2 regions of the Streptomyces sp. NBC_00287 genome follow, and region 2 is predicted to be linked to the other one. Evidence: riboswitches for the same ligand, from Rfam matches in the RefSeq annotation. Region 2 holds a riboswitch; the other holds the start of a gene.
What was found. A riboswitch is a leader RNA that binds a small molecule or an ion and turns the genes downstream of it on or off. The one in region 2 is predicted to bind ZMP and ZTP.
Positions count from the first base shown of each region.

Region 1: another riboswitch for ZMP and ZTP. It lies ahead of OHT76_RS40195 (bifunctional 5,10-methylenetetrahydrofolate dehydrogenase/5,10-methenyltetrahydrofolate cyclohydrolase); the one in region 2 lies ahead of OHT76_RS26675 (glycine hydroxymethyltransferase).

Region 1 is NZ_CP108053.1:8,856,370-8,860,820, forward strand. It holds partial or broken gene ctaD (aa3-type cytochrome oxidase subunit I) at 1-38, opposite strand, end outside; gene OHT76_RS40185 (RNA polymerase sigma factor) at 169-702, shown strand; gene OHT76_RS40190 (CU044_5270 family protein) at 695-1,594, shown strand; gene OHT76_RS40195 (bifunctional 5,10-methylenetetrahydrofolate dehydrogenase/5,10-methenyltetrahydrofolate cyclohydrolase) at 1,595-2,443, opposite strand; ZMP/ZTP riboswitch at 2,466-2,550, opposite strand; gene OHT76_RS40200 (nuclear transport factor 2 family protein) at 2,575-2,940, opposite strand; gene OHT76_RS40205 (hypothetical protein) at 3,110-3,403, shown strand; gene OHT76_RS40210 (DNA-3-methyladenine glycosylase family protein) at 3,477-4,391, shown strand.
Region 2 is NZ_CP108053.1:5,827,756-5,832,206, reverse strand. It holds gene OHT76_RS26685 (hypothetical protein) at 1-621, shown strand, start outside; gene OHT76_RS26680 (hypothetical protein) at 665-1,369, shown strand; gene OHT76_RS26675 (glycine hydroxymethyltransferase) at 1,408-2,856, opposite strand; ZMP/ZTP riboswitch at 2,891-2,980, opposite strand; gene rocD (ornithine--oxo-acid transaminase) at 3,082-4,287, shown strand; gene OHT76_RS26665 (glutathionylspermidine synthase family protein) at 4,303-4,451, opposite strand, start outside.

The sequences.
Region 1 (4,451 bases), 3.0 Mb from region 2:
CCGATCGTCTTGTGGTCGGTGGTGGTCAGCCACTTGATACTGGTGACGGTTTGGTCTCTCACGACCCGCCTGTGTCCGCGCCCGATCGGAACGTCACACTCGAACGACGCGACAAGAATCACCGAACCCGGGTGTGACCATCCCGGGGATGCCGGACACGAACGGAACATGAGCAACGACGAGATCTTCGCCGCTGCCTATCGCGAGCACTACTGGGCGGTCAGCCGCTATGTCGCGCGACGCCTTGACGGGCGGACGGACGAGGTCGAGGAAGTGGTGGCGGAGGTGTTCACGGTGGCCTGGCGGCGCCGCGGCGACCTGCCGGCGACCCCACTGCCCTGGCTGTACGGCGTGGCACGCAACTGCCTGGCGAACGCGGTACGCGGCTACGGACGGCGCCGCCGACTGGTGGACCGACTGGGCAACGACGAGACCGCACACGGCCGGCAGATCGTGGACAGCCCCGACGCGGAGGCCCCGGGCGGCTGGGTGCACGAGGCGCTGGCCCGGCTCTCCGCCAAGGACCAGGAGGTACTGCGACTGACGGCCTGGGAGGAACTCGGCATCGACGACCTCGCCGTCGCCCTCGGCTGCGGCACCCGCGCCGCGTCGATGCGCCTGCACCGGGCCCGCCGCCGGCTGAGAGCCGAGATCGACCGCATGAGCCTCACGACACCCTCCAAGGAATACGGCCGTGACTGACGAACTCGATCTCCTGCGCCGCGCCAACCCGGTCCCCGTCGACGGCCCCCACTTCGGCGACGGCCCCCTCGACCACCGAGCCGAGCGACGGCTCAACCAGCTGCTGCAGCAACGGAACTCCCGCCGCCGCCCCCGCCTGGTCTGGGCCCTGACGGCCACCGCGATCGTCGCCGCCCTGGTGTCGGCACTGCTGTTCACCGGCCAGACGACCGCCCCCGCGGTCGCCGCACCCCGCCCCCTCGTCGTGCAGGCCGACTCCACCCCCGTACCCCTGAAAACCCTGGCCGAACGCGCGCGGTCGGCAGCGGCGGACGGGTCGCCGAAGCTCCGCAAGGGCACGCATGTGCAGACCTGGAGCCTGGCCATGAGCGACGACAAGCCGCCGGTCACGCTCCCCGAGGAACGCATCGTGCGCTGGAGGGCGGACGGCAGCCACACCGAGCTCGTCGCCGAGGACGGGGACGTCGTCTCCCGGCAGACCTATCCGCCGAGTTGGAGCGACGCCCCGCCGCAGTCCCCGCCCCCGCACAACGCCGAGCGGCTGCGCGCCTACCTGCAGGAGGCCACCTACAGCGAGTCGCTGAGCACGCCCCAACTCCTGGATGCCGTAGGCGTCCTGCTCGACACTTGGACCCTCGGCGCCCGCGAGTCGGCGGCCCTCGCACGGCTGCTGGCGCAGGCCGAGGGGCTCAGGCCCGTCGGACAGGTGACGGACCGGCTCGGGCGGCCCGGACAGGCGTATGTGTACGACGGTTCGGGCGCCCGCCGGATGCTGATCCTGGACCCGGCCACCGGCACCGTCCTCGGCCTGGAGACCACCTTCACCAAGGACCAGCCCGAGTACGGCGTCAAGTCCGGCGACGTCATGCAGTACAGCGCCTGGACGCGCTGATCACACCCCGAGCTGGCGGGCGGCGGCAGTGACGGTCTGCTCCAGCAGCGTGGCGATCGTCATCGGCCCGACCCCGCCCGGCACCGGCGTGATCAGCGAGGCCCGCTCGACGGCGGAGTCGAAATCGACGTCGCCGATGTTGCCCGCGTTGTAGCCGGCGTCGATCACGACAGCGCCGGGCTTGATGTCCTGACCTCGGATCAGCCGGGGCCGCCCCACGGCGGCGACCACGATGTCCGCCTCCCGGACCGCGGCCGACAGATCCGCCGTACGGGAGTGGCAGTACGTCACCGTCGCGTCCCGGGCGAGCAGCAGCATGCCGGCCGGCTTGCCGAGGATCGCGCTGCGGCCGACGACCACCGCCCGCTTGCCGGACGGGTCGACGTCGTAGGCGTCGAGCAGCCGCATGATGCCGCCGGGCGTGCAGGACACGAAGCCCGGCAGCCCGAAGCTCATCGTGGCGAAGGAGGCGAAGGTGACGCCGTCGACGTCCTTCTCCGGCGCTATCGCCTCGAAGGCGGCCCGCTCGTCGATGTGCGCGCCCATCGGGTGCTGGAGCAGGATGCCGTGGACGCCGGGGTCGAGCGACAGCTTCTCGAGCGTGGCGACCAGTTCCTCGGTCGTGGTGGCCGCGGGCAGTTCCACATGCCGCGACTCGATGCCGGCCTTGCGGCAGCGGTTCTGCTTCATCCGGACGTAGGTGACGGACGCCGGGTCCTCGCCGACCAGCACCGTCGCCAGACAGGGCGCCGTGCCGGTGCGCTCGGTGATGCGGGCCGCCCGCTCGGCGGTCTCCGCCACGATCGTCCGGGCGAGGGAGGTGCCGTCCATGAGCCGTGCCTGAGACATGATCCACTCCTGGGCTGGTGTTCCGGTTCGCCCAGGCGCACGGCATCGACTCTGCGTAGGCCGCTCCCCGGTGGTACTCCACCTCAGCGCCAGTCACGGCCCGCCCCCACCCTAACGGAGGCTCCCTTCGGCTATTCGTCCCAGGCCTGGATCATCGTCTGCTCGACGATCTTGCCGTCCCGCAGGGACGCCATCGACTCGGCGAGCACGCGGACGCCGTCGGCGTACTGACAGGACTCGCTGAAGGCGACGGTGTCGCCCTCGACGACGCAGCGTTCCAGCTTGTGGCTCATGTCGCGGCTGTAGACGTCGTCCAGCAACTCGCTGATCTCGTCACGGCCGTGCAGGACCCGGGGACTGCTGGGCTGGGTGTTGCGGTCCACGACGCGCAGTTCGGCGTCGTCCGCGTAGAGCGACAGGAGCGTCGTCGCCGTGTCTCCCTCGATGCCCCGGCGCAGGGCTTCGGTGTCGAAGCCGGGGCGTGCCGCACTGCCCATGGTGACCTCCTCGAAGGCCCGCGGCCTCGGGGGAGCGGGCCGCGACGGCCTCTCCTTAGAGGCTCCTCCGCCCCGGCGGGCTCGGCAAGCGCAGCCGCGCGGTCCGCCTGTCGGGTGAGCTGCGCGGTGCGGCCGTGTCCGGCGGGGGGCCGTCGGCGTTGCTCCGAACATGATCTCAACACGACGTATCGTCGCCGCCGTCGGTCTGGCCGTCTCGGTCACCGGCCTCGCCGCGCCGCTGGCGAGCGCGGCCGAGGCGGAGGCCCCGGGCGCCGGTCTCAGCCCGATCCGGATGCTCGACTCGCTCACCGTGAGCGACATCCCCGAGGAGCACAAGGCGGAGATCCCGCGGCCCTCCGCACAGCTGAACCAGCTCAACCGGGTCCACGAGCTGAACCAGCTGCACCAGGTCACCGACATGGTCGCCCCGGTCACCAATCTGGTCCCCGGCATCGAGTACTGACCAGCCGCACCCCCGAGGGCCGTCCGCACCAGCCGGGCGGCCCTCGGCATGTCCTCCCGGGAGATCGTGAGCGATGCCGCAGCCACCGGACCGGTCGGTGCACTGGCAGCCCGGCTTCCCCGTGGACGCCCGCCTGACCCTGCAGAGCCTGCGCCGCGGCTTCCACGACCCCACGCACCGGGTCGAACCCGACGGCACCGTGTGGCGCACCGCGCGCACCGCCTCGGGACCGGTCACCTACCGCATCCGCCAACAGCGCCTGGACGACGTCCACATCGACGTCTGGGGACCGGGCGCGACCGAACTCGCCGACTCCGTACGCCGCGAACTCGGCGCGGACGACCGACCCGAGCTGTTCCGGCCCCGGCACCCGGTCCTCCGCAGCGCAGTGCACCGGCTGCGCGGCCTGCGGATCCCGTGCACCGGACGCCTCTTCGAGGCCCTCGTCCCCGCCGTACTGGAACAGCGCGTCGTGGGCCTGGACGCCGCCGCGTCCTTCACCCGCCTGACCCTCCTGTACGGCGATCCACCACCCGGACCTGCCCCCGACGGCATGCGCCTGCCGCTCCCTCCCGAGACCTGGCGAACCATCCCGAGCTGGGAATGGCGCCGCGCCGGCGTGGACCTGCACCGTTCCGCCACCATCATCGAGGCCTCCCGCCACGCGGCCCGCCTCGACCACGCGGCCGGTGATCCGGCATACGCCTACGCCCTGATGGCGAAGCTGCCCGGCGTCGGCGTCTGGACCGCCGCCCAGGTCGGCCACCGCGCCCTGGGCGACGCGGACGCCCTGCCACTGGGCGACTACCACCTCGGCACCATGACGGGCCTGGCCCTCCTGGGCCGCCCCTTGGCGGACGACGAGATCGAGCCCTTCTACGAACCCTTCCGCCCCCACCGCTACCGGGTCGTCCGCCTGCTCGAACTCACCCCCGGCGCGGCCCCGCGCCACGGCCCCCGCGCACCCCACGCGGGACCGCTCGGCTAGTCGCTCCGCCGGTTGGGAGGCAGCTGCGCCAAGGCGTCGCGCAGAGCGGGCCGCTGGCGT
Region 2 (4,451 bases):
GGGCCGACGAGCGCGTTCCTGACCTCGCCGGAGACCGGGGAGACGGCGGGGCTGTACTACTCGGACCGGGAGTACAACCAGCTGGAGTCCCTGCTCCAGGCGGGCACTCTCGGCGCCCCGCCCAGGGGCGTGATGGCCGACCGGCGCGTCAACGTCACCTGGCTCATACACGACGTGGATCCCTGGAGGGTCGACTGGATCTTCCCGGTCGTCGACGGTGAGGACGTCTGGGTGCACCAGTCGATGAACATCACCGAGCCGACGAAGGGCAGCTGGCACCGCGCCCCGAACCCCGGGCGGCTGCGGGCCCTGCTGAGCGACTTGGGGGTGCTGGGCAAGAGCGACGGAGGCGAGGACCTGTCGGCCTTCTCGCTCCGGGAGATGTACACGATCACCGAGGAGAGCGGGCCCGCGCCGGAGGCGGCGGCACCGGCGGAAGCGGCCCCGGCGCCCCGGCCGGCGGCATCACGGACGAGCGAGGACACCGACTGGTGGTGGGCCCTGCCCGGCGGGGCGGCCGGGGCGGTGATGGCGCTGACGCTGCGGCCCTTCGCCACACGGTTGCCGCTGGGCGGTCGGAAGGGGGAATCGGGGCCCCGGCAGGAGCTGCTGGACGCGTGAGGTCGTCGGGCGGATGGGATCGACAGGGGGAGGTCGAGGACGGATGAGGGGCTGTTGGGGGCGGCGGGTCGCGGCGCGGCTCGCGCTGCTGGGGCCGGTGTCGGCGGCGCTGGCTCTGTGCGGCGGGGCACCGGCGGCCGGGGCGGCCGGCAGCGCAGGTCAGGCGCCCGATCTGGCGATGGTCGTCGCGGGCGGTGCGGGGCAGCCGACCGCGGTGCGGTCCGGCGAGCCGCGGTTCGCCCGGCTGTGGCAGTTGCTGGAGCCGATGTACACCGGGACGGAGCAGGTGCCCGAGGCCTGGACCGAGGGCCGGCATCCGCCCGTGCGGATCACGGTGGTGTGGGGCCTGACGGGAGTGGGCGGCTGGCCCATGACCGACAGTCCGCCGGGCGGTGACGTGGCGATAGAGCGGCAGGATCAGCTGCTCGTCGCCGAGGACGGCACACCGTGGGTGCGTTCGGATCCGGCGCCGGATGTGGAGGACGACGACATCCGCTGGCATCGGGCGCCGCGCTCGGTCTTCGAGCGGCTGGACCGGGCCGGCCTGCTCGGCGCACCGGCGAGCGGCTCCGCGGCCGGGGCCGACGGCTCGGTCCCGGCCGCGGACGCCGTGTGGTGGGCGATACCGGGCCTTGCCGTGGGCTTCGCGACCGGGGTGGGCGGCACGCTCGCGATACGCCGCGCGGCGGCCCGCCCTGGAGGGGGACCGCCGCGGGAGGAGCCACGACAGCAGCTCATCGATCTGTGAGAGTCGCCGTTCTTTGACAACTCAACAGAGAGTGTTGATCAGCCGAGGTCGATCTCCGGGTACAGCGGGAAACCGGCCACCAGATCGGTCGCCCGGTGCGAGATCTCGTCCGCGATCTTGGGGTCGAGGACGTGGGCGGCCTTGGAGGGGGCGCCGGACTTGGTGGTGCCGGGCTCCGCGGTGGTGAGGACGCGGTCGATGAGGCCGGCGACCTCGTCCATCTCGGCGGTGCCGAGACCGCGGGTGGTCAGGGCGGGGGTGCCGATGCGGATGCCGGAGGTGTACCAGGCGCCGTTGGGGTCGGCCGGGATGGCGTTGCGGTTGGTGACGATGCCGGACTCCAGCAGCGCGGCCTCGGCCTGGCGGCCGGTGAGGCCGTACGAGCCGGCCACGTCGATCAGATTCAGGTGGTTGTCCGTGCCGCCCGTGACCAGGGTCGCGCCCCGGCGCATCAGGCCCTCGGCGAGGGCGCGGGAGTTGTCGACGATGCGCTGGGCGTAGTCGCGGAACGAGTCCTGGCGGGCCTCCGCCAGCGCCACCGCCTTGGCGGCCATGACGTGCGGGAGCGGGCCACCGAGGACCATCGGGCAGCCGCGGTCGACCTGGTCCTTGAGGGAGTCGTCGCACAGGACCATGCCGCCGCGCGGGCCGCGCAGCGACTTGTGGGTGGTGGTGGTGACGATCTGGGCGTGCGGGACCGGGTCGAAGTCGCCGGTGAGGACCTTGCCGGCGACCAGGCCCGCGAAGTGGGCCATGTCGACCATCAGGGTCGCGCCGACCTCGTCGGCGATCTCCCGCATGATCCGGAAGTTCACCAGACGGGGGTAGGCGGAGTACCCGGCCACGATGATCAGCGGCTTGAACTCACGGGCCGACACCCGCAGCGCCTCGTAGTCGATCAGGCCGGTGGCCGAGTCGGTGCCGTAGGAGCGCTGGTCGAACATCTTGCCGGAGATGTTCGGGCGGAAGCCGTGGGTGAGATGGCCGCCGGCGTCCAGGGACATGCCGAGCATGCGCTGGTTACCGAAGGCCTGGCGCAGCTCGGCCCAGTCGGCGTCGGAGAGGTCGTTGACCTGGCGGACGCCGGCCTTCTCCAGAGCGGGGGCCTCGACGCGGGCGGCGAGGACGGACCAGAAGGCGACGAGGTTGGCGTCGATGCCGGAGTGCGGCTGGACGTAGGCGTGGCGGGCGCCGAAGAGTTCCTTGGCGTGTTCCGCGGCGAGGGACTCGACGGTGTCGACATTGCGGCAGCCGGCGTAGAAGCGGCGGCCGATGGTGCCCTCGGCGTACTTGTCGCTGAACCAGTTGCCCATCGCGAGCAGGGTGGCCGGGGAGGCGTAGTTCTCGGACGCGATCAGTTTGAGCATCTCGCGCTGGTCGTGGACCTCCTGGCCGATGGCATCGGCGACCCGCGGCTCCACGGCGCGGATGACGTCGAGGGCGGCGCGGAAGGCGGTGGATTCATTGGACAAGGGCTGCTCGGACAAGTCGGCCTCCGGACGGCGTGGCGTTCAGCGTTCACGGTTCGGCCCAGGCGCACGGCACACAGTCACGACCGGGCCGCTCCCCGATGGTCGGTCCCATCCCAGCGCGCCAGTCACGGCCCGCCGCCAGCCTACCGGGCGCGCCGTCGGGCGAAGGTCCCGCGTCCACCATCCGAGCAAGGATAGGAAGGGGGTCCCGCTTGTCTTCCGGTGTCTTCTGGAGGTCCCGTGAGCACTACGGAAACCCTCATCGCCACGGCCGAGGCGCACGGTGCGCACAACTACGCGCCGCTGCCGGTCGTCGTCGCCTCTGCCGACGGGGCGTGGATGACGGATGTGGAGGGGCGGCGGTATCTGGATCTGCTGGCCGGTTACTCGGCCCTCAATTTCGGGCACCGCAACCGGCGGATCATCGAGGCGGCCAAGGCGCAGCTGGAGCGGGTGACGCTGACGTCGCGGGCGTTCCATCACGATCGGTACGCCGCATTCTGCGAGGAGCTCGCGCAGTTGTGCGGCATGGAGATGGTGCTGCCGATGAACACCGGCGTGGAGGCGGTGGAGACCGCGGTCAAGACCGCCCGGAAGTGGGGGTACCGGGTCAAGGGCGTGCCCGCCGAGAGGGCGAAGATCGTGGTCGCGGGCGGCAATTTCCATGGCCGTACGACGACGGTCATCAGCTTCTCCACCGATCCGGAGGCGCGCGCCGACTTCGGGCCGTACACACCGGGGTTCGAGATCGTGCCGTACGGAGATCTGACGGCGATGCGGGCGGCGATGACGGAGAACACCGTCGCGGTGCTGCTGGAGCCGATCCAGGGCGAGTCGGGGGTGATCGTGCCGCCGTCCGGTTATCTGCCGGCGGTGCGGGAGCTGGCTCGGGAGCGGAACGTGCTGTTCGTGGCCGATGAGATCCAGTCGGGCCTCGGGCGGACGGGGCGGACCTTCGCGTGCGAGCACGAGGGGGTGGTGCCGGACATGTATGTGCTGGGCAAGGCGCTCGGGGGCGGTGTGGTGCCGGTGTCGGCGGTGGTGTCGTCGGCGGAGGTGCTGGGGGTGTTCCGGCCCGGGGAGCACGGGTCGACGTTCGGGGGGAATCCGCTGGCCTGTGCGGTGGCGCTGGAGGTGATCGCGATGGTGCGGTCGGGCGAGTACCAGGCGCGCTCCGCGGAGCTCGGCGAGCATCTGCACCGGGAGCTGGCGGCGCTGGCCGACACAGGACGGGTGACGGAGGTGCGGGGCCGCGGACTGTGGGCGGGCGTGGACATCGCCCGGGCGTACGGAACCGGGCGCGAGGTTTCGGAGAAGCTGATGGATCGCGGGGTGCTGGTGAAGGACACCCATGGCCCGACGATCCGGATCGCGCCGCCGCTGGTGATCGGCAAGGAGGATCTGGACTGGGGGCTTGCCCAACTCCGGGCCGTGCTGGGGGTCTAGAGGCTGGGGGACCCTCTAGAGGATGACGTGTGGCAGGAAGCGGGCGTACTCGTCCGTGATGAGTCCGGAGGACTCCCGGATGCCTAGGCCCGCCGACTCGTCCTCGACGACCCAGGCGCCGAGGACGACCCGGTTGCCGTCGAAGTCGGGCAGGGGAGCCAACT